3 regions of the Streptomyces sp. NPDC007863 genome follow, and region 3 is predicted to be linked to each of the others. Evidence: riboswitches for the same ligand, from Rfam matches in the RefSeq annotation. Region 3 holds a riboswitch; each other region holds the start of a gene.
What was found. Region 3 has a riboswitch for thiamine pyrophosphate ahead of thiC (phosphomethylpyrimidine synthase ThiC). Riboswitches for the same ligand answer to the same signal wherever they lie in the genome.
Positions count from the first base shown of each region.

Region 1: another riboswitch for thiamine pyrophosphate. It lies ahead of ABZ621_RS07550 (thiamine ABC transporter substrate-binding protein); the one in region 3 lies ahead of thiC (phosphomethylpyrimidine synthase ThiC).
Region 2: another riboswitch for thiamine pyrophosphate. It lies ahead of thiO (glycine oxidase ThiO); the one in region 3 lies ahead of thiC (phosphomethylpyrimidine synthase ThiC).

Region 1 is NZ_JBEYEI010000004.1:58,566-66,196, reverse strand. It holds gene ABZ621_RS07560 (phosphatidate cytidylyltransferase) at 1-787, shown strand, start outside; gene rlmN (23S rRNA (adenine(2503)-C(2))-methyltransferase RlmN) at 933-2,063, shown strand; TPP riboswitch at 2,093-2,202, shown strand; gene ABZ621_RS07550 (thiamine ABC transporter substrate-binding protein) at 2,284-3,378, shown strand; gene ABZ621_RS07545 (iron ABC transporter permease) at 3,417-5,030, shown strand; gene ABZ621_RS07540 (ABC transporter ATP-binding protein) at 5,030-6,091, shown strand; gene ABZ621_RS07535 (hypothetical protein) at 6,076-7,080, opposite strand; gene ABZ621_RS07530 (Rossmann fold nucleotide-binding protein) at 7,081-7,631, opposite strand, start outside.
Region 2 is NZ_JBEYEI010000002.1:259,313-266,943, reverse strand. It holds gene ABZ621_RS03840 (Rv2175c family DNA-binding protein) at 1-91, opposite strand, end outside; gene ABZ621_RS03835 (FAD-dependent oxidoreductase) at 161-1,384, opposite strand; TPP riboswitch at 1,467-1,580, shown strand; gene thiO (glycine oxidase ThiO) at 1,578-2,768, shown strand; gene thiS (sulfur carrier protein ThiS) at 2,765-2,965, shown strand; gene ABZ621_RS03820 (thiazole synthase) at 2,971-3,765, shown strand; gene pknB (Stk1 family PASTA domain-containing Ser/Thr kinase) at 3,867-5,789, shown strand; gene ABZ621_RS03810 (deoxyribonuclease IV) at 5,797-6,648, shown strand; gene ABZ621_RS03805 (DUF4396 domain-containing protein) at 6,742-7,269, shown strand; gene ABZ621_RS03800 (sulfite oxidase-like oxidoreductase) at 7,298-7,631, opposite strand, start outside.
Region 3 is NZ_JBEYEI010000008.1:66,766-74,396, reverse strand. It holds gene ABZ621_RS14695 (LacI family DNA-binding transcriptional regulator) at 1-122, shown strand, start outside; gene ABZ621_RS14690 (metallophosphoesterase) at 562-1,935, shown strand; gene ABZ621_RS14685 (hypothetical protein) at 2,097-2,738, shown strand; gene thiC (phosphomethylpyrimidine synthase ThiC) at 2,802-4,577, opposite strand; TPP riboswitch at 4,572-4,708, opposite strand; gene ABZ621_RS14675 (YibE/F family protein) at 4,747-6,162, shown strand; gene ABZ621_RS14670 (SsgA family sporulation/cell division regulator) at 6,328-6,768, opposite strand; gene ABZ621_RS14665 (helix-turn-helix domain-containing protein) at 6,907-7,631, opposite strand, start outside.

The DNA.
Region 1 (7,631 bases), on a different contig from region 3:
GATAGGGGTCGGCGTCGGTCTCGGGGCCGTGATCATCGCGTCCCTGTTCATCTGGAAGCCGGCCTTCGTCGGTGTGGTCGCGGTGGCCGTGGTCGTCGGACTCTGGGAGCTGACCTCCCGGCTCCAGGAGCGCAAGGCGATCAAGGCGCCGCTGGTGCCGCTCGCGGTCGGCGGCGCGGCGATGGTCGTCGCCGGGTACGTGCGGGGCCCCGAGGGCGCCTGGGTCGCGATGGCCCTGACGGCGCTCGCGGTGCTCGTCTGGCGGATGACGGAACCCCCCGAGGGGTATCTGAAGGACGTCACGGCGGGCGTCTTCGCCGCGTTCTACGTGCCGTTCCTGGCGACCTTCGTGGCGATGCTGCTCACCGCCGACGACGGGCCGTGGCGGGTGCTGACCTTCCTGCTGCTCACGGTGGTCAGCGACACCGGGGCGTACGCGGTGGGCTGGCGCTTCGGCAAGCACAAGCTGGCGCCGCGGATCAGTCCGGGCAAGACCCGCGAGGGACTGTTCGGCGCGGTGGCCTTCGCGATGGCGGCCGGCGCGCTGTGCATGCAGTTCCTGATCGACGACGGCATCTGGTGGCAGGGTCTGCTCCTCGGCCTCGCGGTGGCGGCGAGCGCGACGCTCGGCGACCTCGGCGAGTCGATGATCAAGCGCGACCTCGGCATCAAGGACATGGGCACGCTGCTCCCGGGGCACGGGGGCATCATGGACCGCCTGGACTCGCTCCTGCCGACGGCGCCGGTGGTGTGGTTGCTGCTCGCGCTCTTCGTCGGAACGGGTTGACGGACAGCGGGTACTCTGGAAGGGCTCGGGCCTGTGGCCCGGGCCCTTCGTCGTCCTCGCCACCGCGGGGACGGTCCAGTGAGGTCGCCCCGGCATCGCCCTGCCGCACTCCCCGCCGTCGCGGGACGTCCGACCTCGTGCCTGTATGAGGAGAGACGCCGTCGTGGCCCGTCCGCTGCCCGGAGAACTCACTTTCGTCGCCCCGCGCGGGGCCAAGAAGCCGCCGCGGCACCTCGCCGACCTCTCGCCCGCCGAGCGCAAGGAGGCCGTCGCCGCGATCGGCGAGAAGCCCTTCCGCGCCAAGCAGCTGTCGACGCACTACTTCGCGCGGTACGCGCACGACCCCGCCGAGTGGACCGACATCCCGGCCGCCTCGCGGGAGAAGCTGGCCGGCGAGCTGCTGCCCGACCTGATGTCGGTGGTGCGGCACATCTCGTGCGACGACGACACCACCCGCAAGACCCTGTGGCGGCTGCACGACGGCACGCTCGTGGAGTCGGTGCTGATGCGCTACCCGGACCGGGTGACGATGTGCATCTCCTCGCAGGCCGGCTGCGGCATGAACTGCCCGTTCTGCGCGACCGGCCAGGCCGGTCTCGACCGGAACCTCTCGACCGCCGAGATCGTGCACCAGATCGTCGACGGCATGCGCGCGCTGCGCGACGGCGAGGTGCCCGGCGGGCCCGCGCGGCTTTCGAACATCGTCTTCATGGGGATGGGCGAGCCGCTCGCCAACTACAAGCGGGTCGTCGGCGCCATCCGCCGGCTGACCGACCCCGAGCCCGACGGCCTCGGCCTGTCGCAGCGCGGCATCACCGTGTCGACCGTGGGCCTGGTGCCGGCGATGCTGCGCTTCGCCGACGAGGGCTTCAAGTGCCGGCTCGCGGTCTCCCTGCACGCCCCGGACGACGAGCTCCGCGACACGCTGGTGCCGGTGAACACCCGCTGGAAGGTGCGGGAGGTGCTGGACGCGGCGTGGGAGTACGCCGAGAAGTCCGGCCGCCGGGTCTCCATCGAGTACGCCCTCATCCGGGACATCAACGACCAGGCCTGGCGGGGCGACCTGCTGGGCAAGCTGCTCAAGGGCAAGCGGGTGCACGTCAACCTGATCCCGCTGAACCCGACGCCCGGCTCGAAGTGGACCGCCTCCCGGCCGGAGGACGAGAAGGCCTTCGTCGAGGCCATCGCCCGCCACGGCGTGCCGGTCACCGTCCGGGACACCCGGGGCCAGGAGATCGACGGCGCCTGTGGACAGCTCGCCGCCTCCGAACGCTGACCTTGTACCCTGTGCTCGAACACACCTGCATATTCCGACAGGGGAGCGCCACAGCGCTGAGAGTGCGGTAACCGTAGACCGCAGACCCTCTGAACCTCGCCCGGGTCATTCCGGGTAGGAAGTTCGGTCGTAACTCGAGCTGTTGCGCCCTGCCCGCGTCCGGTCCCCGGCCGCGGGCAGGGCCGCGTCTCCTTCTGGTCCCACCCAGGAGGACATACACATGCACACCAAGAAGGCCGCCGCCGTCGCGCTGGCCGCGGCGCTCGGCGTCACGGGCCTGGCCGCCTGCTCCACCGAGTCCGCCCGCGACGCCGCGGGGAAGACCGGGGAGCCCGCGCCGAAGACCGTGACGCTCGTCAGCCACGACTCCTTCAACGCCTCCAAGGAGGTGCTGGCCGAGTTCACGAAGCAGACCGGATTCACGGTCAAGGTCCTCAAGGCCGGTGACGCGGGCGAGGCCGTCAACAAGGAGATCCTGACCAAGGGCTCCCCGCAGGGCGACGTCTTCTTCGGCGTCGACAACACGCTGCTCTCCCGCGCCCTCGACAACGGCATCTTCGTGCCGTACGAGGCGAAGGGCCTGGACCGGGTCCCGGACACCTTCAAGCTCGACAAGGAGCAGCGGGTCACGCCGATCGACACCGGCGACATCTGCGTCAACTACGACAAGAAGTACTTCGCGAACAAGAAGCTGGCGCCGCCGCAGTCCTTCGACGACCTGCTGAAGCCGGAGTACAAGGACCTCCTCGTGGTGGAGAACCCGGAGCGGTCCTCCCCGGGCCTCGGGTTCCTCCTCGGCACGGTCGCGAAGTACGGCGACGCCGGCTGGCAGGACTACTGGAAGAAGCTGAAGGCGAACGGCGTGAAGACCGTCGACAGCTGGGAGCTCGCCTACAACCAGGAGTTCTCCGGTTCGGCCGGCGGCAAGGAGGCCAAGGGCGACCGCCCGCTGGTCGTCTCCTACGCCTCCAGCCCGCCGGTCGAGGTGCTGTACGCGGAGCCGCAGCCGAAGGAGGCCCCCACCGGGGTGTCCACCGGCACCTGCTTCCGCCAGATCGAGTTCGCGGGCCTGCTGAACGGGGCGAAGAACCCCGAGGGCGGCAAGGCGCTGATCGACTTCCTGGTCTCGAAGAAGTTCCAGGACGACATGCCGCTGCAGATGTTCGTGAACCCGGTGGCGAAGGACGCGGCCCTGCCGGAGCTGTTCACGAAGCACGGCGTGGTGATCGAGAAGCCGGAGACGGTGGCGCCGGAGAAGATCGCCGCGCAGCGTGAGGCCTGGATCCAGCAGTGGTCGTCGCTCGTCCTCAAGTGAGGCGCGACCCGAAGGGGAGCGCGGCGCGGCTGGGCCTGATGGCCCTGCCCGTCGCGTTCTTCGCGGTCTTCTTCGCCTGGCCCGTCGCGTCGATCGTCGAGCGCGGGCTGCGGCCCGACGGCGCCTGGGACCTCGGGGCGATCGGAGCGACCCTGGGCCGCTCCGACATCCTCGACGTGCTCGGCTTCACCGTCTGGCAGGCGGCCGCCTCCACCGGGCTCACGCTGCTCGTGGCGCTGCCGGGGGCGTACGTCTTCGCCCGCTTCGACTTCCCCGGGAAGGGCGTGCTGCGCGCGGTCGTCACCGTGCCGTTCGTGCTGCCGACGGTGCTCGTCGGCACGGCGTTCCTGGCGCTCGTGGGGCGGGGCGGCTTCACCGACGAGCTGTGGGGGCTGCGGCTCGACACCACGGTGTGGGCGATCCTCCTCGCGCACGTCTTCTTCAACTACGCGGTCGTCGTCCGGACCGTCGGCGGGCTGTGGGCGCAGCTCGACCCGCGCCAGGAGGAGGCGGCCCGGGTGCTCGGCGCGTCCCGCTGGACGGCCTGGCGGTCGGTGACGCTGCCGGCCCTGGTGCCCGCGGTGTCGGCGGCGGCGCTGATGGTCTTCCTCTTCACCTTCACCTCCTTCGGCGTCGTGCAGATCCTCGGCGGGGACGCGTACACGACGCTGGAGGCGGAGATCTACCGGCAGACGGCCCGGCTGCTCGACCTGCGGACCGCGGCCGTGCTCACGCTCGTGCAGTTCGTCGCGGTGGGCGTGATCCTCGCCGTGCACGCGCGGACGGTGCGGCGGCGGGAGACCGCGCTGCGCCTCGTCCCTCCGGAGCGGACCGCGCGCCGGCCGCGCGGCTTCGGGCAGTGGGCGCTGCTCGGCGGGGTGCTCGCCTCGGTGGCGGTGCTGATCCTGCTGCCGCTCGGGGTGCTGGTGGAGCGTTCCTTCGCGACGCCGGAGGGGTACGGGCTCCGCTACTACCGGGCGCTCGGCTCGCTCGACGAGGCCGGGACGTTCCTGGTGCCGCCGCTGGAGGCGGTCGGGAACTCGCTGCGGTACGCGGTCGCCGCCACGGCCGTCGCGGTGGTGATCGGCGGGCTCGCGGCGGCGGCGCTCACCAGGCGGGCGGGACGGCTGGTGCGGGGCTTCGACGCGCTGCTCATGCTGCCGCTCGGGGTGTCGGCGGTGACCGTCGGCTTCGGGTTCCTCATCACGCTGGACGAGCCGCCGTTCGACCTGCGGGCCAGCTGGATCCTCGTACCGCTCGCGCAGGCGCTGGTCGGCGTGCCGTTCGTCGTCCGGACGATGCTCCCGGTGCTGCGGGCGGTGGACCAGCGGCTGCGGGAGGCGGCGGCGGTGCTGGGGGCCTCGCCGTGGCGGGCCTGGCGGGAGGTGGACCTGCCGCTGGTGCGGCGGGCGCTGCTGATCGCGGCCGGGTTCGCCTTCGCGGTCTCGCTCGGCGAGTTCGGGGCGACCGTCTTCATCGCGCGGCCCGACAACCCGACGCTGCCGGTCGCGGTGGCGCGGCTGCTCGGCCGGCCGGGCGAGCTCAACTACGGGCAGGCGATGGCCCTGTCGACGATTCTGATGGTGGTGTGCGCGGTCTCCCTGCTGCTGCTCGAACGGCTGCGGACCGACCGGACCACCGGGGAGTTCTGATGCTGACCCTTGACGGAGCGACGGTACGGTTCGGGGCGCGGGCGGTCCTCGACGCGGTGGACCTGGAGGTCGCCGAGCACGAGATCGTGTGCGTCCTCGGGCCGAGCGGGTCCGGCAAGTCGACGCTGCTGCGGGCGGTCGCCGGGCTCCAGGCGCTCGACGCGGGCCGGGTGCTGCTCGCGGGCACCGACCAGGAGGGGGTGCCGACGCACCGGCGCGGGGTGGGCCTCATGTTCCAGGACCACCAGCTCTTCCCGCAGAGGGACGTCGCCGGGAACGTCGCCTTCGGGCCCCGGATGCACGGCGTGCCGAAGGAGGAGCGGGCCGCGCGGGTCGAGGAGCTGCTCGACCTGGTGGGCCTGCCGGGCGCCGGGCGGAGGTCGGTCGCCGCGCTGTCCGGCGGCGAGCAGCAGCGGGTGGCGCTGGCGAGGGCGCTGGCGCCGAGGCCCCGGCTGCTGATGCTCGACGAACCGCTGGGGCAGCTGGACCGGGGGCTGCGGGAGCGGCTCGTCGTGGAGCTGCGGGCGCTCTTCGGGCGGCTCGGCACGACGGTCCTCGCCGTCACCCACGACCAGGGCGAGGCGTTCGCGCTCGCGGACCGGGTGGTGGTCATGCGGGACGGGCGGATCGTGCGCTCGGGCACGCCGGTGGACGTGTGGCAGCGGCCGGGCACGGAGTTCGTCGCCCGCTTCCTCGGTTTCGAGAACGTCGTCCCGGCGACGGTGTCCGGGGCGGTGGCGCAGACCGCGTGGGGCCGGATCCCGGTCCCCGACGGCTCCCCGCAGGGTGCGCGGACGCTGCTGGTCCGCCCGGCGGGGGTCCTCGTGACGGACGGGGGCGGCCTCGCCTGCCGGGTCGAGTCCCGTACCTTCCGGGGCCATCACGTCACGGTCGTCCTCCGCCCGGCGGACGGCCCGCCGCTGGAGGCGGAACTCCCGCTGCGGGAGGTGCCGGAGGAGGGCGCGGAGGTGTCGGTGGCCTTCCGGACGGAGGAGGTCGTGGTGCTGGACGGGGACGAAGCGAAGGACGGGGACGAGCCGGACGGTCAGAGCCGGTCGTAGAGCGCGCGCAGCCAGGGCTGCCGGACCTCGGGCATCCGGGCGAGGGTCCCGCGGAGCGTGCGGCGGTCGGGGCGGAAGAGGTACCCGGGGCGGTCCGGGTGCGGGTAGTCGTCGCGGACGACCTGGGTCGGCAGCGTCCCGGACACCGGCGTCGGCGAGGTCTCCCCGGACCGCGCCAGACGGGCCCAGACGGGGGCGGGGAGCGGGACGGGCACCGCGTCCCCGGCCGGCCGCCAGGGCTCTCCCGTCCGCCGGTCGGAGGGTACGAGGACGATGTCGGCGCCGGTCCCGGGCAGGCCGGGACCGGCCACGCCCACGGTCAGGAAGGGCGGCCCGGCCGGGAGCAGCCGTTCGACGGTCCGGCCGAACATCACGGCCGGCAGCCCGTCGGGCAGGCACAGGGCCCGGCCGCCGGAGGCGGCCAGCAGCCGGGCGAGCGCCGCTCCCGCCGCAGCCGACCAGCGCAGGTCCCAGTCGCCTTCCAGGTCGACCGGGGGCAGCGGCAGGACCGGGGCGGCCGGCGGCGGGACGCCGAGGGAGCGCCGGACGACGGCCCCGGGGGCGTACCGGACCGTCTGCCAGACCCCGCAGTCGTCCTCGCGGAAGCCGACGCCGAGGCCGCAGCCGGCGCACAGCAGGCTGGGTTCGTCGCCCGCGACCATGCCGAGGCAGGAGTTGCCGGACCGCTCGGGCAGCAGCCGGGTGCCGCGGGTGTCGCCCGGGGCGAGCACGATCACGTTCCGGGGGCCGGTGGGGATCCCGTACGCCGGGGCGTACACCCCGTGGGCCGCGGCCCCGGACGCGCCGATCTCCTCCCAGGTCCGCCACGGCCGTCCCCACGGGTCGGGGTCCACGGCGTAGGTCCCCGGCTCCATGAGCGGCGGCATCCAGCGGTGGCCCGCGTCGCAGTGGGCCTCCGCGGGCAGCGCCACCCGCTCCACCGGCACCGACAGCTCCGCCCCGCAGCCCGCGCACACGAAGAGGTCCACCTACGCGGATCCCAGCCGGGCCAGCGCGGCCGGGGCCTCGTCGACGGAGTCGACCAGGGCGATGCGGGCGGCCATCGGGCGGCCGGTCGCGAGGGTCTCCAGGAGGGGCCAGGCGGGGAGGCGGTCGGTCCAGTGGGCGCGGTCGACGAGGACCATGGGGGTGGGGGCGCCGAGGGAGCCGTAGTAGTTGGGGGTGGTGTTGTCGAAGATCTCCTGGACGGTGCCGGCGGCGCCGGGGAGGAAGACGACACCGGCGGTGGAGCGGGCCAGGAGGCCGTCCTCGCGCAGCGCGTTGGTGAAGTACTTGGCTATGTGCCGGGCGAAGGCGTTGGGCGGTTCGTGGCCGTAGAACCAGGTGGGGATGCCGATCGAGTCGCCGCCGTCGGGCAGCAGCGTCCGGACGCCGAAGGCCGCGCGGGCCCACTCCGTCACCGAGGGCGCGAAGGAGGGGGCCTTCGCGAGGAGGGCGAGGGCGTCGGCGAGCGCCGGGTCGTCGAAGGGGGCGGTGTACGCGCCGAGGTTCGCCGCCTCCATCGCGCCGGGGCCGCCGC
Region 2 (7,631 bases), on a different contig from region 3:
GCGTCACCTCGACGTCGAGCATCTCCGCGATGTCGGGGAGGTAGAGCCAGGCGGGGACGAGAGCATCGATGTTTGCGTCAATCTCGGTCACGGGACAAGCCTGCCATCCGGGACCGACAGTCGGTAGTCGGGCCCGCCCCGGCCGCCGCCGTCCGGGTTGTCAGCGGACGGCGGACTTGAGCGGCACGGCCGGGTCGGCGGCCCGCTCGGGGTCGACGGGGGTGCCGGCCTCGATGAGCTTGCGGCCCTGGGCGAGGTCGCGGGGGCGGCCGACGGCGAGGAGCGCGACCGGCACTCCGTCGCGCAGCCAGAGCACCGCCCAGGAGGCGCCGGACGCGTCCCCGCGCCGCACGAGGGTGTCGGCGCCGGTGTGGTGGCCGGCGTACTGGACGAAGCGGCCGAACTGCTCGGACCAGAAGTACGGGACGGGGTCGTACGGCGCCGGGGCGGCGCCGTCGGCTCCGGTGAGGTCGGCGGCGACCGTGCGGGGGCCCTGGAGGGCGTTGTCCCAGTGGTGGACGAGGAGGCGCTCCCCGTAGCGGGCGGAGGGGAAGGAGGCGCAGTCGCCGACCGCGTACACGTCGGGCAGGGAGGTGCGCAGCCGCTCGTCGGCGGTGACGGCGCCGCTGGGGTCGAGGGCGATGCCGGAGCCCGCGAGCCAGTCGGTGGCGGGGCGGGCGCCGATGCCGACGACGACGGCGTCGGCGGGGAGTTCGCGGCCGTCGGCGAGGACGACGGCGCCGGGGCGGACGGTGGCCACGCGCGCGTGGGTGAGGAGTTCGGCGCCGCTCTCGGCGTACCAGCCGGCCATGGCGGTGGTGACCTCGTCGGGCAGGGCGCCGGCGAGCGGGAGGGGGGCGGCCTCGACGACGGTGACGGCGCAGCCGGCCTCGCGGGCGGCGGTGGCGAACTCGGCGCCGATCCAGCCGGCGCCGACCACGACGACGGAGCCGCCGCCGGCCAGGACGGGGCCGAGGCGGACGGCGTCGTCGAGGGTGCGCAGCAGGTGGACGCCGGGGACGCCCTCGGTGCCGGGGAGGGTGAGGGGGTGGGCGCCGGTGGCGAGGACGAGGGCGTCGTACGGGACGGGGCCCGCCTCGGTGTCGAGTTCGCGGTCGGCGGGGCGCAGTCCGGTGACGTCGAGGCCGAGGCGGAGGTCGACGCCGAGTGACTCGAAGTCGACGTCGAAGGCGGAGTGCTCGGCCTTTCCGAGGAGGACCGCCTTGGAGAGCGGGGGCCGGTCGTAGGGCTGGTGGGGTTCGGCGCCGATGAGGGTGACGGGGCCCTCGAAGCCCTGCTCGCGCAGGGCGACGGCGGTCTGTACGCCCGCCATGCCCGCGCCGACGATCACCACGTGCCGCTGGGTCTGCTTCTGCTCGCTCACCCGCCCACCATACGCATCTGACGAACCGTCAGATAGGAGGCCCCCTGTGGAGCTCCGCCGACGGGGGCTAGGGTGGCGGGCACACACCACTCGCGGGAGCCCGGACGCACCGGGCTGAGAGGGAGGCTGACCGGCCTCCGACCGTACGAACCTGATCCGGGTCATGCCGGCGAAGGGAGGGGCGGGAACGCCCATGCGTTCTTCCGAAGGAACAGAAGACCATCAGGTCACCGACGTCCTCGTGATCGGCGGGGGCGTCATCGGCCTCGTCACGGCCTGGCGGGCGGCCCAGCGCGGACTGACCGTAGCGGTGGCCGACCCCGAACCGGGCGGCGGCGCCGCGCGGGTCGCGGCCGGCATGCTCGCCGCCGTCACCGAACTGCACTACGGCGAGGAGACCCTCCTCGGGCTCAACCTCGCCTCCGCCGCGCGCTACCCGGCCTTCACGGCCGAGCTGGAGGAGGCCACCGGCCTCGACGTCGGCTACCGCGCCTGCGGCACCCTGGCCGTCGCGCTCGACGCCGACGACCGCGCCCACCTGCGCGAACTGCACGCCCTCCAGACCCGCTGCGGACTCGACTCCGAGTGGCTCAGCGGCCGCGAGTGCCGCCGCCTCGAACCCATGCTGGCGCCCGGGGTGCGCGGCGGACTCCGGGTCGACGGCGACCACCAGGTCGACCCGCGCCGGCTGGCCGCCGCGCTGCTCACCGCCTGCGAGCGGGCCGGGGTGGTCTTCCACCGGGCGCTCGCCGAGCGGCTCACGGTGGCGGGCGACCGGGCGACCGGAGCCGTCCTGCGCGACGGCACGGCGCTCTCCGCAGGCCGGACCGTCCTCGCCGCCGGCAGCCTCAGCGGCCGGCTCGCGGGCGTGCCGCCGTCGGTGCTGCCGCCGGTCCGCCCGGTGAAGGGCCAGGTCCTGCGGCTGCGGATCCCCGCCCCGTACGCCCCCTTCCTCTCCCGCACCGTGCGGGCGGTGGTCCGCGGCAGCCACGTCTACCTGGTGCCGCGCGAGAACGGCGAGCTGGTCGTCGGCGCCACCAGCGAGGAGCTGGGCTGGGACACCACGGTGACCGCCGGCGGGGTGTACGAGCTCCTCCGCGACGCCCACGAGCTGGTCCCCGGCCTCACCGAGCTGCCGCTCACCGAGACCCTCGCCGGACTGCGCCCCGGCTCCCCCGACAACGCCCCGATGCTCGGCCCGACCGCCCTGCCCGGCCTCGACCTGGCCACCGGCCACTACCGCAACGGGATCCTCCTCACCCCCGTCACCGGCGACGTCATGGCGGAGGTGCTCACCACCGGCGTCCTGCCCGACGAGGCGCGCCCCTTCTCCCCCCGCCGCTTCCCCACCGCCCTCTCCGCACGTCAGGAGCAGCCCGCATGAACGTGTCCGTGAACGGCGAGCCCCGCGTGCTCGCCGCCCCCGTCTCCCTGGAGGCCCTGGTCACCGGCCTCACCACCGCCCCGTCCGGGGTCGCCGCCGCCGTCAACGAGACGGTGGTGCCGCGCGGCGAGTGGGGGGCGACGCTGCTCGCCGACGGCGACCGGGTCGAGGTCCTCACCGCGGTGCAGGGGGGCTGAGCGCGATGTCCGACGACGTGTTCGCCCTCGGCGGTACGGAGTTCTCCTCCCGGCTCATCATGGGCACCGGCGGCGCCCCCAGCCTGGACGTCCTCGAACGCTCCCTGGTGGCGAGCGGCACCGAACTCACCACGGTCGCCATGCGCCGCCTCGACCCCACCGTGCAGGGCTCGGTCCTCTCCGTCCTCGACCGGCTCGGCATCCGCGTCCTGCCGAACACGGCGGGCTGCTACACGGCCGGCGAGGCGGTCCTCACGGCCCGGCTGGCCCGGGAGGCCCTCGGCACGGACTGGATCAAGCTGGAGGTGGTCGCCGACGAGCGGACCCTCCTCCCCGACGGGGTGGAGCTCCTCGACGCCGCCGAGACCCTGGTGGACGACGGCTTCACCGTCCTCCCCTACACCAACGACGACCCGGTCCTGGCCCGGAAGCTGGAGGACGTGGGCTGCGCGGCGATCATGCCGCTCGGCTCCCCCATCGGCTCCGGCCTCGGCATCCGCAACCCGCACAACTTCGAGCTGATCGTGGAGCGCGCCGGGGTGCCGGTGATCCTCGACGCGGGCGCGGGCACCGCCTCGGACGCGGCGCTCGCGATGGAGCTGGGGTGCGCGGCGGTGATGCTCGCCTCGGCCGTGACCCGGGCCCAGGAGCCGGTCCTGATGGCCTCGGCGATGCGCCACGCGGTCGAGGCGGGCCGCCTCGCGCACCGCGCGGGCCGCATCCCCCGCCGCCACTTCGCGGAGGCCTCCTCGCCGACGGAGGGCCTGGCCCGGCTGGACCCGGAGCGCCCCGCCTTCTGAGCCCGCCCCCGGAGCCGGCCCCGAGCGGGGTACGTCACAAGCGTGCTGCGGTCGGGGCCGGGGGGCGGGGCGGGTCCGTACCGGCTCGTAGACTCGACGCCGTGGACACGACCCTTCAGGACCCCCTCGTCGGGCGGCTGCTCGACGGCCGCTACCGCGTCGACGCGCGCATCGCCGTCGGCGGGATGGCCACGGTCTACCGGGCCGTCGACACCCGCCTCGACCGCGTCCTCGCGCTCAAGGTGATGCACCCCTCCCTGGCCGCCGACGCGGCCTTCGTCGAGCGGTTCATCCGCGAGGCGAAGTCCGTCGCCCGCCTCGCGCACCCGAACGTGGTCGCCGTCTTCGACCAGGGCGCCGAGGGCGCGTACGTCTACCTGGCGATGGAGTACGTCTCCGGCTGCACCCTCCGGGACGTGCTCCGCGAGCGCGGCGCCCTCCAGCCCCGCGCCGCCCTGGACATCCTGGAGCCGGTCCTCGCCGCGCTGGGCGCCGCGCACCGGGCCGGGTTCGTGCACCGGGACATGAAGCCGGAGAACGTCCTGATAGGGGACGACGGCCGGGTCAAGGTCGCCGACTTCGGGCTCGTCCGCTCGGTCGGCTCGGCGACCGCCACCACCGGCGCGGTCCTCGGCACCGTCTCGTACCTCGCCCCCGAGCAGATCGAGCACGGCACCGCCGACACCCGGGCCGACGTGTACGCCTGCGGCGTCGTCCTGTACGAGATGCTGACGGGCGGCAAGCCGCACTCCGGCGACACCCCCGCCCAGGTCCTGTACCAGCACCTGAACACCGACGTGCCGGCCCCGTCCGCCGCCGTCCCCGGACTGCCCCTCGGACTCGACGAGCTGGTCGCCGCCGCGACCGCCCGCAACCCCGAGGTGCGGCCGCACGACGCCGTGGCGCTGCTCGCCCTGCTCCGGGAGGCGCGGGCCGCGCTCACCGACGAGCAGCTGGACGCGCTGCCGCCGCGGGCCAGGACCGAGCAGCGGGACACCGGCGAGGACCGCACCAGCGTGATCGCCCGCCCGGTGCCCGCGCCGGAGGCCACCGACCCGCACGCCGTGCAGCACACCAGCCGCCTCGCCACGCCCGAGCCCCCGGCGGCCGGACCCCGCCGCGCGAACCGTCGCACGGCGCCGCGCGGCCCCCTCCTGATCGTCCTCGGCGTGCTGCTCGCCCTGGGTCTCGGCGGTGGCGTCTGGTACATCAACGCCGGCCAGTTCACCCGCGTCCCCGCCGTCCTCGGCCAGACCGAGCGGGCGGCGGGCGAGCGGCTCGCCGACGCCGGCCTGGAGCTGGGCACGACGAAGCGCGCCTTCAGCGACGTGTACGAGCGCGGCACCGTGATGGCCGTCGACCCGGCGCCCGGCGAGCGGGTCCGCAGCCACGCCACCGTCACGCTCACCCTCTCCCGGGGCCCGGAGATCGTGAAGGTCCCCAACCTCAAGAACAAGCCGCTCGACGAGGCCAGGCGGATCCTCACCGAGCAGGGCCTCGCGCCCGGCGTGGTCACCTCCGCCTTCAGCACGACCGTCGCCCAGGGCGCGGTGATCGCCTCCGACCCGGAGCCGGGCACCGAGCGGGCCCCGGACTCGGCCGTGGCGCTGGTGGTCAGCAAGGGCGCCCCGGTCGACGTCCCGGACGTGACCGGCGAGACCGTCGCCGACGCCACCGCCGCCCTCCAGGAGGCCGGCCTCAAGGTCTCCGTCGCGCCGGAGCGGGTCCACTCCCCCGAGGACGCCGGATCGGTCGCCGCCCAGTCCCTCGCCGAGGGCAGCCGGGCCGCGAAGGGCGACGCGGTCACCCTGACCGTCTCCAAGGGCCCGCGCCCGGTCGAGGTGCCGGACGTCGTCGGCCTGTCGACCGACGAGGCCCGCGAGAAGCTGGAGACGGCGGGCTTCGAGGTGAAGGTGGAGAAGAGCTTCCCCTTCCTCGGCGACGAGGTCACGGGCCAGTCCGTCGAGGGCGGGCTGACCGCCCCGGAGGGCTCCACCGTCGCCATCACGATCAAGGGAATCTGAGAGAACCATGCGCAACCCCGTCGGCGGCCACGTCCCCGTGGCCGGCGGTCTCGCCACGACCGGTCTCGGCTACGCCCGCGAGCTGGGCGCCGAGACCGTCCAGGTCTTCGTCGCCAACCCGCGCGGCTGGGCCACCCCGGCCGGAAACCCGGCCCAGGACGAGCGGTTCCGGGAGGAGTGCGCCGAGGAGTCGATCTCGGCCTGGGTCCACGCCCCCTATCTGATCAACTTCGGTTCCCACACCGAGGCCACCGTCGAGAAGTCCGTGGAGTCGCTGCGGCACTCGCTGCGGCGCGGCCGGGAGATCGGCGCGAAGGGCGTGGTCGTGCACACCGGCTCGGCGACCGGAGGCCGCCCGCGGGCGGAGGCGCTGGCGCAGGTACGGGAGCGGATGCTGCCGCTGCTCGACGAGCTGACCCACGAGGACGACCCGTACCTCCTCCTGGAGTCCACGGCCGGCCAGGGCTTCTCGCTCTGCTCCAAGGCGGAGGACTTCGGCCCGTACTTCGACGCCCTGGACCACCACCCCCGGCTGGGGATCTGTCTCGACACCTGCCACATCTTCGCGGCCGGCCACGACCTGACCGCGCCGGGCGGGGCCGTGGACACCCTGGACGAGCTGGTCGCCACGGTCGGCGAGGGCCGGCTCCGGCTGATCCACGCCAACGACTCCAAGGACGTCGTCGGCGCGCACAAGGACCGGCACGCCAACATCGGCGTCGGCCACATCGGCGAGGAGGCGTTCCGGCAGCTGCTGCGCCATCCGGCCACCGACGGCGTGCCGCTGATCATCGAGACCCCGGGCGGCAGGGAAGGTCACGTCGCCGACATCGAGCTGCTGAAGAAGCTCCGAGGATGATCGACTTCTGATCGTTTTCGATTGAGTAATACCCCGAGGGGGTATACGGTTCCCGAGGAAGCAGGAGCCGCTACCCGAGGTGGGGGGACCCCCATGGAGCACGAAACGCACGACCACCACGCCGGTCACGGCCCTCACGCCGACCACGACCACGACCACCACGCCGGTCACGGCGGCGGGGGGACGGCGTCCTGGGGCATGGCGGCGAAGGCCACCCTCCACTGCCTCACCGGCTGCGCCATCGGCGAGGTCCTCGGCATGATCATCGGCACCGCGCTCGGCTGGGGCAACGCGCCGACCATGGTCCTCGCGATCGCCCTCGCGTTCTTCTTCGGCTACGCGCTCACGCTGCGCGGCGTCCTCGCCGCCGGCCTGGACTTCGCGTCCGCCTTCAAGGTCGCGCTCGCCGCCGACACCCTCTCCATCCTCGTGATGGAGATCGTCGACAACGGCGTGCTGCTGCTGGTCCCGGGCGCCATGGACGCCCACCTGGACGACGCCCTCTTCTGGGGCGCGCTCGCCTTCGCCTTCCTCGTCGCCTTCCTGGTCACCACGCCGGTGAACAAGTGGCTGATCGGACGCGGCAAGGGCCACGCGGTGGTCCACCGGTACCACCACTGACGGAGCCGGACGCGACGGCCCGGGGCCGCTACAGCTCCGGGCCGTCGCCCGGCTCCTCCTGGTACGAGTAGCGCTGCTCGGTCCACGGGTCGCCGATGTTGTGGTAGCCGCGCTCCTCCCAGAAGCCCCGGCGGTCGGCCGTCATGTACTCCACGCCCCGGACCCACTTGGGGCCCTTCCACGCGTACAGGTGCGGCACGACGAGCCGCAGCGGGAAGCCGTGCTCGGCGGTGAGCAGCTCGCCGTCCTTGTGGGTGGCGAAGATGGTGCCCTCGGCGGCGAAGTCGGCGAGTCGCATGTTGGCGCTGTAGCCGTACTCGGCCCAGACCATCACATGGGTGACGTGCGGCGCGGGGGGTGCG
Region 3 (7,631 bases):
GGATCGAGGGCGACGGTCCGCTCGAACAGGTGATACCGACCGAGCTGATCGTCCGCACCTCCTCGCAGCGCCGGTCGCCGCGGACGACGGTGAGCCCGCCGCGCTCACCCGCGAAGGACTGACGGGCCACAGGCCCGGACGACCGACGTCACCCTCCGGACTCCGGCCGCGCCGAAAGAGCGGCCGGACGAACGCCCCCGCACCATCCGAGTAACCGAGCACCACCCGAGTGACCGAGCATCACCCGAGTACGACCGAGCACCACCCCGGGGGCGACGCGCAGCACGAGGCGAGCCCGCCCCGGCACGACGCAGCACGACCCCGAGAACGAGCGCCGTCCCGTCCCTGCCCGTGGGCGGAGACGGCGAAACCGGGCACCCCACCGGACCCGACCCTGGACTGGACCTTCTCAATTCGGGCGAAACAACCGGTGAACCCGGAGCGAACCCGGATTCACCACCCCTGGTGCGTCACACAGGCGGACCCTCATTCCTATGATGGGCGCACGACACCGCGGACCCCCCGACCAGGCCGGTCCGCGATGTGCAGGGCATCGCGACGGTGGTGGAGGGGTCGATGACTCAGGGGGCCGGGCAGGATCCCGTGGAACGCACGGCGACATTGCGTGACTTCCGCGTACCCCCGTACGCCCGGGTGCCCGTGCAGGGCCACGCGGGCGAGCCGCCGGCCCCGCCCGCCGACCCCACGCTCCACCTGGGCACCCGCCCGGCCGCGTACCCCGAGCCGGTCGCGTTCCCGGAACCCCCGGCAGGGCCCAAGGCCCCCTCGTACCCCGAGGCACCCGCGTACCCCGAGGCCGCTGCGCGCCCCGAACCCGCCGCCTACGCCGAGGCCCCCGTACGCCCCGAACCGGTCGCGTACCCCGAGCCTCCGGTCCCGGGCGCGCCCGCCGGTGCCGCCCATCCCCTGGCCGCCGCCTCGGCCGCCGCACCCGTCGCCGCCTCCGCCCACCCCGGTGCGGACGGCTTCCCCGACGACTTCCCGGACGGGTACACGCCCACCGAGCGCGACCTCCCGGTCATCCAGCGCGGCGACACCCTCCAGGTCCCCGTCGCCCCGGCCGCCGCTCCCGCGCCCGTGCCCACCGGCGACGGCCCCGGGCCGCTCTACGTCGTCGGCGACGTCCACGGCTACCTCGACGAGCTCGTCGCCGCCCTCCGCGCCCAGGGCCTCGTGGACGAGAACGGCGGCTGGGCCGCGGGCAACGCCCGGCTCTGGTTCCTCGGCGACTTCACCGACCGCGGACCCGACGGCATCGGCGTCATCGACCTCGTCATGCGGCTCTCCGCCGAGGCGGCCGCCGCCGGCGGCTACTGCAAGGCGCTCATGGGCAACCACGAGCTGCTCCTCATCGGCGCCAAGCGCTTCGGCGACACTCCCGTCAACTCCGGGGCCGGCACCGCCACCTTCCAGGCCGCCTGGCTGCTCAACGGCGGCCAGAAGCACGACATGGACCGCCTCCAGGACGTCCACCTCCAGTGGATGTCCCGGCTCGACGCCGTCGTCCGCGAGGACGACCACCTCCTGCTGCACTCGGACACCACCGCGTACCTCGAATACGGCCAGACGATCGAGGACGTCAACGACACGGTCCACGAGGTCCTCACGCGCAACGACGCCGACGAGGTCTGGGACCTCTTCCGGAAGTTCACCAAGCGCTTCGCCTTCCGCGACGAGGGCGGCCCGCAGGCCGTCCAGGAGCTGCTCGGCACCTACGGCGGCTCCCGGATCGTGCACGGCCACAGCCCGATCCCGTACCTCCTCGGCCAGGTCGGCACGGAGGACGGCGAGGAGGAGTCCCGCCCGGTCGTCGACGGCCCGCACGTCTACGCCGACGGTCTCGCCATCGCCATGGACGGCGGTGTCACCATGGCCGGAAAGCTGCTGGTGGTCCAACTCCCGCTGGGGGACTGACCCCCACCCTGTGCATCCGGAGCGGGCGAATTCCGGAAACCCCCTGTCAGCGCGCACGGTCACGGCCCTACCATCGGTCTCCCCAGTTAGGCAGGCTCTCCTCCGCTTCCGCCCGGACCGCCGTTCCGCACGGCCGGTCCCGGCCCATCGAGCATCGGGGGATGCACATGAACGTGGCTCCGCACCTGCTGACCGAGGACCGCGCCGAGTACGAGCGGGTCCTCGACGACGCACTGCGCACCGCTCCGGAACGGCCGGAACTCGCCGGAGCGGGCACCCGGCTGACCATCGGTCAGCTGCGCGCGATGGCCCTGAACGCGACAGCGCTGATCACCGCCGCGGCGGCGAGCGAGTACGAGCACTTCACCAAGGTCCGCGAAGCGGACCGTGCCGCCTCCAACCGCCCCCGGACCCCCGCCCCCGACGAGTCCCCGGGCGCCGTCGCGGTCCTCATCGTCCTCGTCCCGGTCCTCGCCGGCGCCGCCGCCGCGATCTTCCTCCTGGTCGGCGCCGTGGTCCGCTGGCTCGCCCCGGACGCCGCCCTCGGCACCACACTGCTCACCGCCGGCCTGGTCTTCGGCGCCCTCGCCGCCGCCGGACTGCTCTGCGCGGGCGCCGGGCTCCTCCTGACCGCCCTCCGCAACAGCCCCGCCGAGACCGGCGCCCCCGACGACGAACTCGCCCGGGCCCGCGCCGCCTGGCGCCACGCCCTCCTGGAGCGCGGCGTCGTCCCCTTCCTCCAGGCCGCCCTCACGGCCACGGCCACCGACCCCGGCCGGGACGCGGGGCCCCCGCCCCCGTGACGCACCCCGGCCCGCGATCCCCCCGTGGACCGCGGGCCGGGGTGGGTCTCGTACGGCCGGTCGCTACTCCGCCATCGGCAGGTAGACGCGGTTGCCGGAGGCGGCGAACTCCGCCGACTTCTCGGCCATGCCGGCCTCGATCTCGTCCTTCTTCAGGTCACCGCCGTGCTCACGGCGGATGTCCTGGGAGATCTTCATCGAGCAGAACTTCGGACCGCACATCGAGCAGAAGTGGGCGGTCTTCGCGGGCTCCGCCGGCAGCGTCTCGTCGTGGAACTCACGGGCGGTGTCCGGGTCGAGGGCCAGGTTGAACTGGTCCTCCCAGCGGAACTCGAAGCGCGCGTCGGAGAGCGCGTCGTCCCACTCCTGCGCGCCCGGGTGCCCCTTGGCCAGGTCCGCCGCGTGTGCCGCGATCTTGTACGTGATGACACCGGTCTTCACGTCGTCGCGGTTCGGCAGGCCCAGGTGCTCCTTGGGCGTCACGTAGCAGAGCATCGCGGTGCCCCACCAGGCGATCATCGCCGCGCCGATGCCGGAGGTGATGTGGTCGTAGGCGGGCGCGACGTCCGTGGTCAGCGGGCCGAGCGTGTAGAACGGCGCCTCCTCGCAGATCTCCTGCTGGAGGTCGATGTTCTCCTTGATCTTGTGCATCGGGACGTGGCCCGGGCCCTCGATCATCGTCTGCACGTTGTGGCGCTTGGCGATCGTGTTCAGCTCGCCGAGCGTGCGCAGCTCCGCGAACTGGGCGTCGTCGTTGGCGTCCGCGATCGAGCCGGGGCGCAGACCGTCGCCGAGCGAGTACGTGACGTCGTACGCCGCGAGGATCTCGCAGAGCTCCTCGAAGTTCGTGTAGAGGAAGTTCTCCTTGTGGTGCGCGAGGCACCAGGCGGCCATGATCGAGCCGCCGCGCGAGACGATGCCGGTCTTGCGGCGCGCGGTGAGCGGCACGTACGGCAGGAGTACGCCGGCGTGCACGGTCATGTAGTCCACGCCCTGCTCGGCCTGCTCGATGACCGTGTCCTTGTAGATCTCCCAGGTCAGTTCCTCGGCCTTGCCGTCGACCTTCTCCAGGGCCTGGTAGAGCGGCACGGTGCCGATCGGCACGGGGGAGTTGCGCAGCACCCACTCGCGGGTGGTGTGGATGTTGCGGCCGGTGGACAGGTCCATGACCGTGTCGGCGCCCCAGCGGGTCGCCCAGGTCATCTTCTCCACCTCCTCCTCGATGGAGGAGGTGACGGCGGAGTTGCCGATGTTGGCGTTGACCTTCACCAGGAACCGCTTGCCGATGATCATCGGCTCGATCTCCGGGTGGTTGACGTTGGCCGGAAGCACCGCGCGGCCCGCCGCGATCTCCTCGCGGACGACCTCGGGGGAGACGTTCTCCCGGATCGCCACGTACTCCATCTCCGGGGTGATCTCGCCCCGGCGGGCGTACGCGAGCTGGGTCACGGCCTGCCCGTCGCGGCCCCGGCGGGGCAGCCGCGGACGGCCGGGGAAGACCGCGTCGAGGTTCTTGAGCCCGCCGCCGCGCGGCGAGGTGTGCTTGATGCCGTCGTCCTCGGGGCGGACCGGGCGGCCCGGGTACTCCTCGGTGTCGCCGCGCGCGATGATCCAGTTCTCGCGGAGCGGGAGCAGGCCCCGGCGCACGTCGGTGTCGACGGCGGGGTCGGTGTACGGGCCGGACGTGTCGTACAGCGTCACGTCCTTGCCGTTGGTGAGGTGCACCTGGCGGACGGGCACCCGGAGGTCGGGGCGGGAGCCCTCGACGTATCCCTTGTGCCAGCCCGGCGTGCGCTCGTCCTGGCTGGAAGCAGGCGTGCGTGCATCCTGAAGGGTCATGTGACCGAATCTCCCTACGCCGGCATTACCCGGTAACAGGTTCGGCGGTCGGCGCAGCCTCCTCCCGTACGTGTGCGTACGGTGATCAGCGCCCTCTCAGCCCGGTGCTCCGAGCTCCCGCGTGTGCAAAGGTGTCACGAGGCTAGCGCCCTCCCGGGCGTGCTGAACAGTGGGCCCCCACCGTTCTTGCGATGATCGGTCGGTGACTCCCCCCCAGCAGTCCCCCGATCCGCACGGCCACGAGCACGGCCACGAGCACGGGCACGGTTTCGGCCGGCCCGGTCCGGACCACGGTTCCGGCCATGGGCACAGCCACAGCCACGGGCCCGCCGCGCCCGTCTCGCGCCATCTGCGAAGAGTCATCGCGGCCGTCCTCATCCCCTTCGCCACCGCCGTGGTCGTCGGCCTCGTGGTGCTCTGGCCCGGTGGCACTCCGGCGCACGAGCGGACCGGCGTCGGCTTCGACCGGCAGACCGAGCAGGGCAAGGTCGTGGCGGTCGAGCAGGTGGACTGCAAGGACGTGAACGCCGCGCAGGTGCCGCCCACCGGCGACACCTCCACTCCGCAGGGCCGCGAGGCGGTCAACGCGCAGCAGGGGCAGTGCGAGAAGGCGACGATCGAGGTCACCAGCGGTCCGGACAAGGGGCGGCAGTTCACCGAGATCGTCCAGCCGGACGCCCCGCGCCAACTGGAGGAAGGCCAGGGCGTGGTGGTCGCCTACGCCCCCGACGCCCCGAAGGACCTGCAGTACTCGGTGACGGACGTGAACCGGAAGGTGCCGATGGCGGTCCTCGCCGGCATCTTCGCGCTCGCCGTCGTGCTCGTCGGCCGCATGCGGGGCGTCATGGCGCTGATCGCGCTCGCGGCGAGCTTCCTGGTGCTCACCCTCTTCATCCTGCCCGCGATCCTGGAGGGGTCGAACCCGCTGATCGTGGCGGTGGTCGGGTCGAGCGCGATCATGCTGCTCGCCCTCTACATGTGCCACGGCCTCTCGGCCCGGACCTCGGTCGCGGTCCTGGGCACGCTGATCTCGCTGCTCCTGATCGGCCTGCTCGGCTCCTTCTTCATCGGCTGGGCCTCGCTCAGCGGCAACACCGACGACTACACCGGGCTGATCCACGGCCTCTACCCGGAGATCGACATGTCCGGCCTGCTGCTCGCCGGTGTGATCATCGGTTCGCTCGGTGTCCTGGACGATGTCACCGTCACCCAGACCTCGGCCGTCTGGGAACTGCACCAGGCCGATCCGGACATGGGACCGCGCGCCCTGTACCGGGCCGGGATCCGGATCGGCCGCGACCACATCGCCTCGGTGGTGAACACGCTGGTCCTGGCCTACGCCGGCGCCTCACTCCCGCTGCTCCTGCTCTTCACCATCGCGGAGAGCAGCATGGGGACGGTGGCCAACAGCGAGCTGGTGGCGGAGGAGATCGTCCGGACGCTGGTCGGCTCGATCGGTCTGGTCGCCTCGGTGCCGGTCACGACGGCACTCGCGGCGCTCGTGGTCTCGGCCGACCGTCCCTCGGCGGCGGAGGCCGGCGGCCGGGCGGCGGGCCGCGGCGGACGGCGGCGCCGCGCGAAGTGACGCGTGCGCGGCGGCCGTACGGGGCGGGCCGCGGCGGCGGCCGGGCGGAGCGGGGCGCCTGCGGCGGTCGTACGGGAGGGGTGACCGGCGTCGGCGGTACGGGAGGGGTCCCGGCGTCGGGCGTACGGGAGGGGCGCCGGCGTCGGACGTACGGAGTGGTGTCCGTCAGGCGGGACCGGCGCTCTCCTCGGCGAGGATCTTGCCGAGCGCGGCCTCCAGACTGTCCTCGAAGTCGCCCAGCGCCTGTTCCTGACCGAGCGGCACCAGCTTGTCCGTGCGGTCGAGGAAGGCGACCAGCGGCGGGGCGCTGGCACGGAAGAGGGCGCGGTCACCGCCCACCTGGAGCCGGATGGAGACGTCCGACAGGCCCTCGGGGTCGGTCGGGGCGATGTGGACGTCGCCGTCGCCGCTGGGGCGGTTGATCCCGTCGAGCAGCAGCTCTCTGCCGAACGCCCAGGTCACGGGCGCGTCTCCGGGGAGGTGGAAGGTCATCCGCACCGCGTAGGGATCCCGGGTCTCGTATCGCAGTTCGACTGGGATCTTGAAGGAGAGCTCCTCGGAGACGAGGAAGCTCATCAGGACCTCGGCCTGAACCGACTCTCGCATCATGTACCCCGCAGTAGATGGAGCAGTTGTGTAAACACAGCTGCTGAAAGCTGTGACCGAAACGGCCAGGAATGATCCCCCGTGGCCCTCTTGACGCAATCGTGCTGTACGCGCTAGCGGATCACAAGGAGTGATTTTTCAGATACTGATAGAGAAGGCGAGCGAACTGAAGAGGTTTCCGATCTCCGTCTGTAGCCGCTCGACTGCTGGGAGCAACCGTTCTTCCTGGTGAAGCGGTAGAGAAATGGCCAGAGTGGCCGCCGTGTTGCCCACCGTGATGGGGATGGCGGCGCAAACCGTGCCGAGCGCATATTCCTGACGCTCCACCAGGGGCTCCATTCGCCCCAAACCGCCCAAACGCTCCAAAAGCATCCGCCGATTACGCACCGTGTACGGAGTGATGGCTTCCACGGGGTGCCGGTCAAGGTGGTCTTGACGAGATTTCAGATCGAGTTGGCTGAGCAGACACTGGCCGATCGCATGGGCGTGTCCGGTCTCCCGGAAGTCGGCCCACTCCTCCACCGCGGGGGAGTTGGGGGTGTCCGCCACGGAGATCAGCTCGATCTCGCCGTCGCGGTAGATCGCGAAATAGACGGGTACACCGATCTCGTCCCGCCAGTGGGCAAGGGAGTCCTCGATCTTGATGCGACGATTCTGCACAGCCCCGCCGCCGGCCAACCTGGCGGCTGCCTCGCCGAGATAGAACGCACCCTTGTCGCGGAGCAGATAGCCCTCGTGCGTCAGGGTGCGGAGAAGGTGGTACGTCGTGGGCAGCGGGAGATTGGTCTCCCGGGCGAGCTGCTTGGCGGGGGCACCGTCCGCGTGGGAGGCCACGGCCTCCAGAAGTCTCAGCGCCCGCTGCA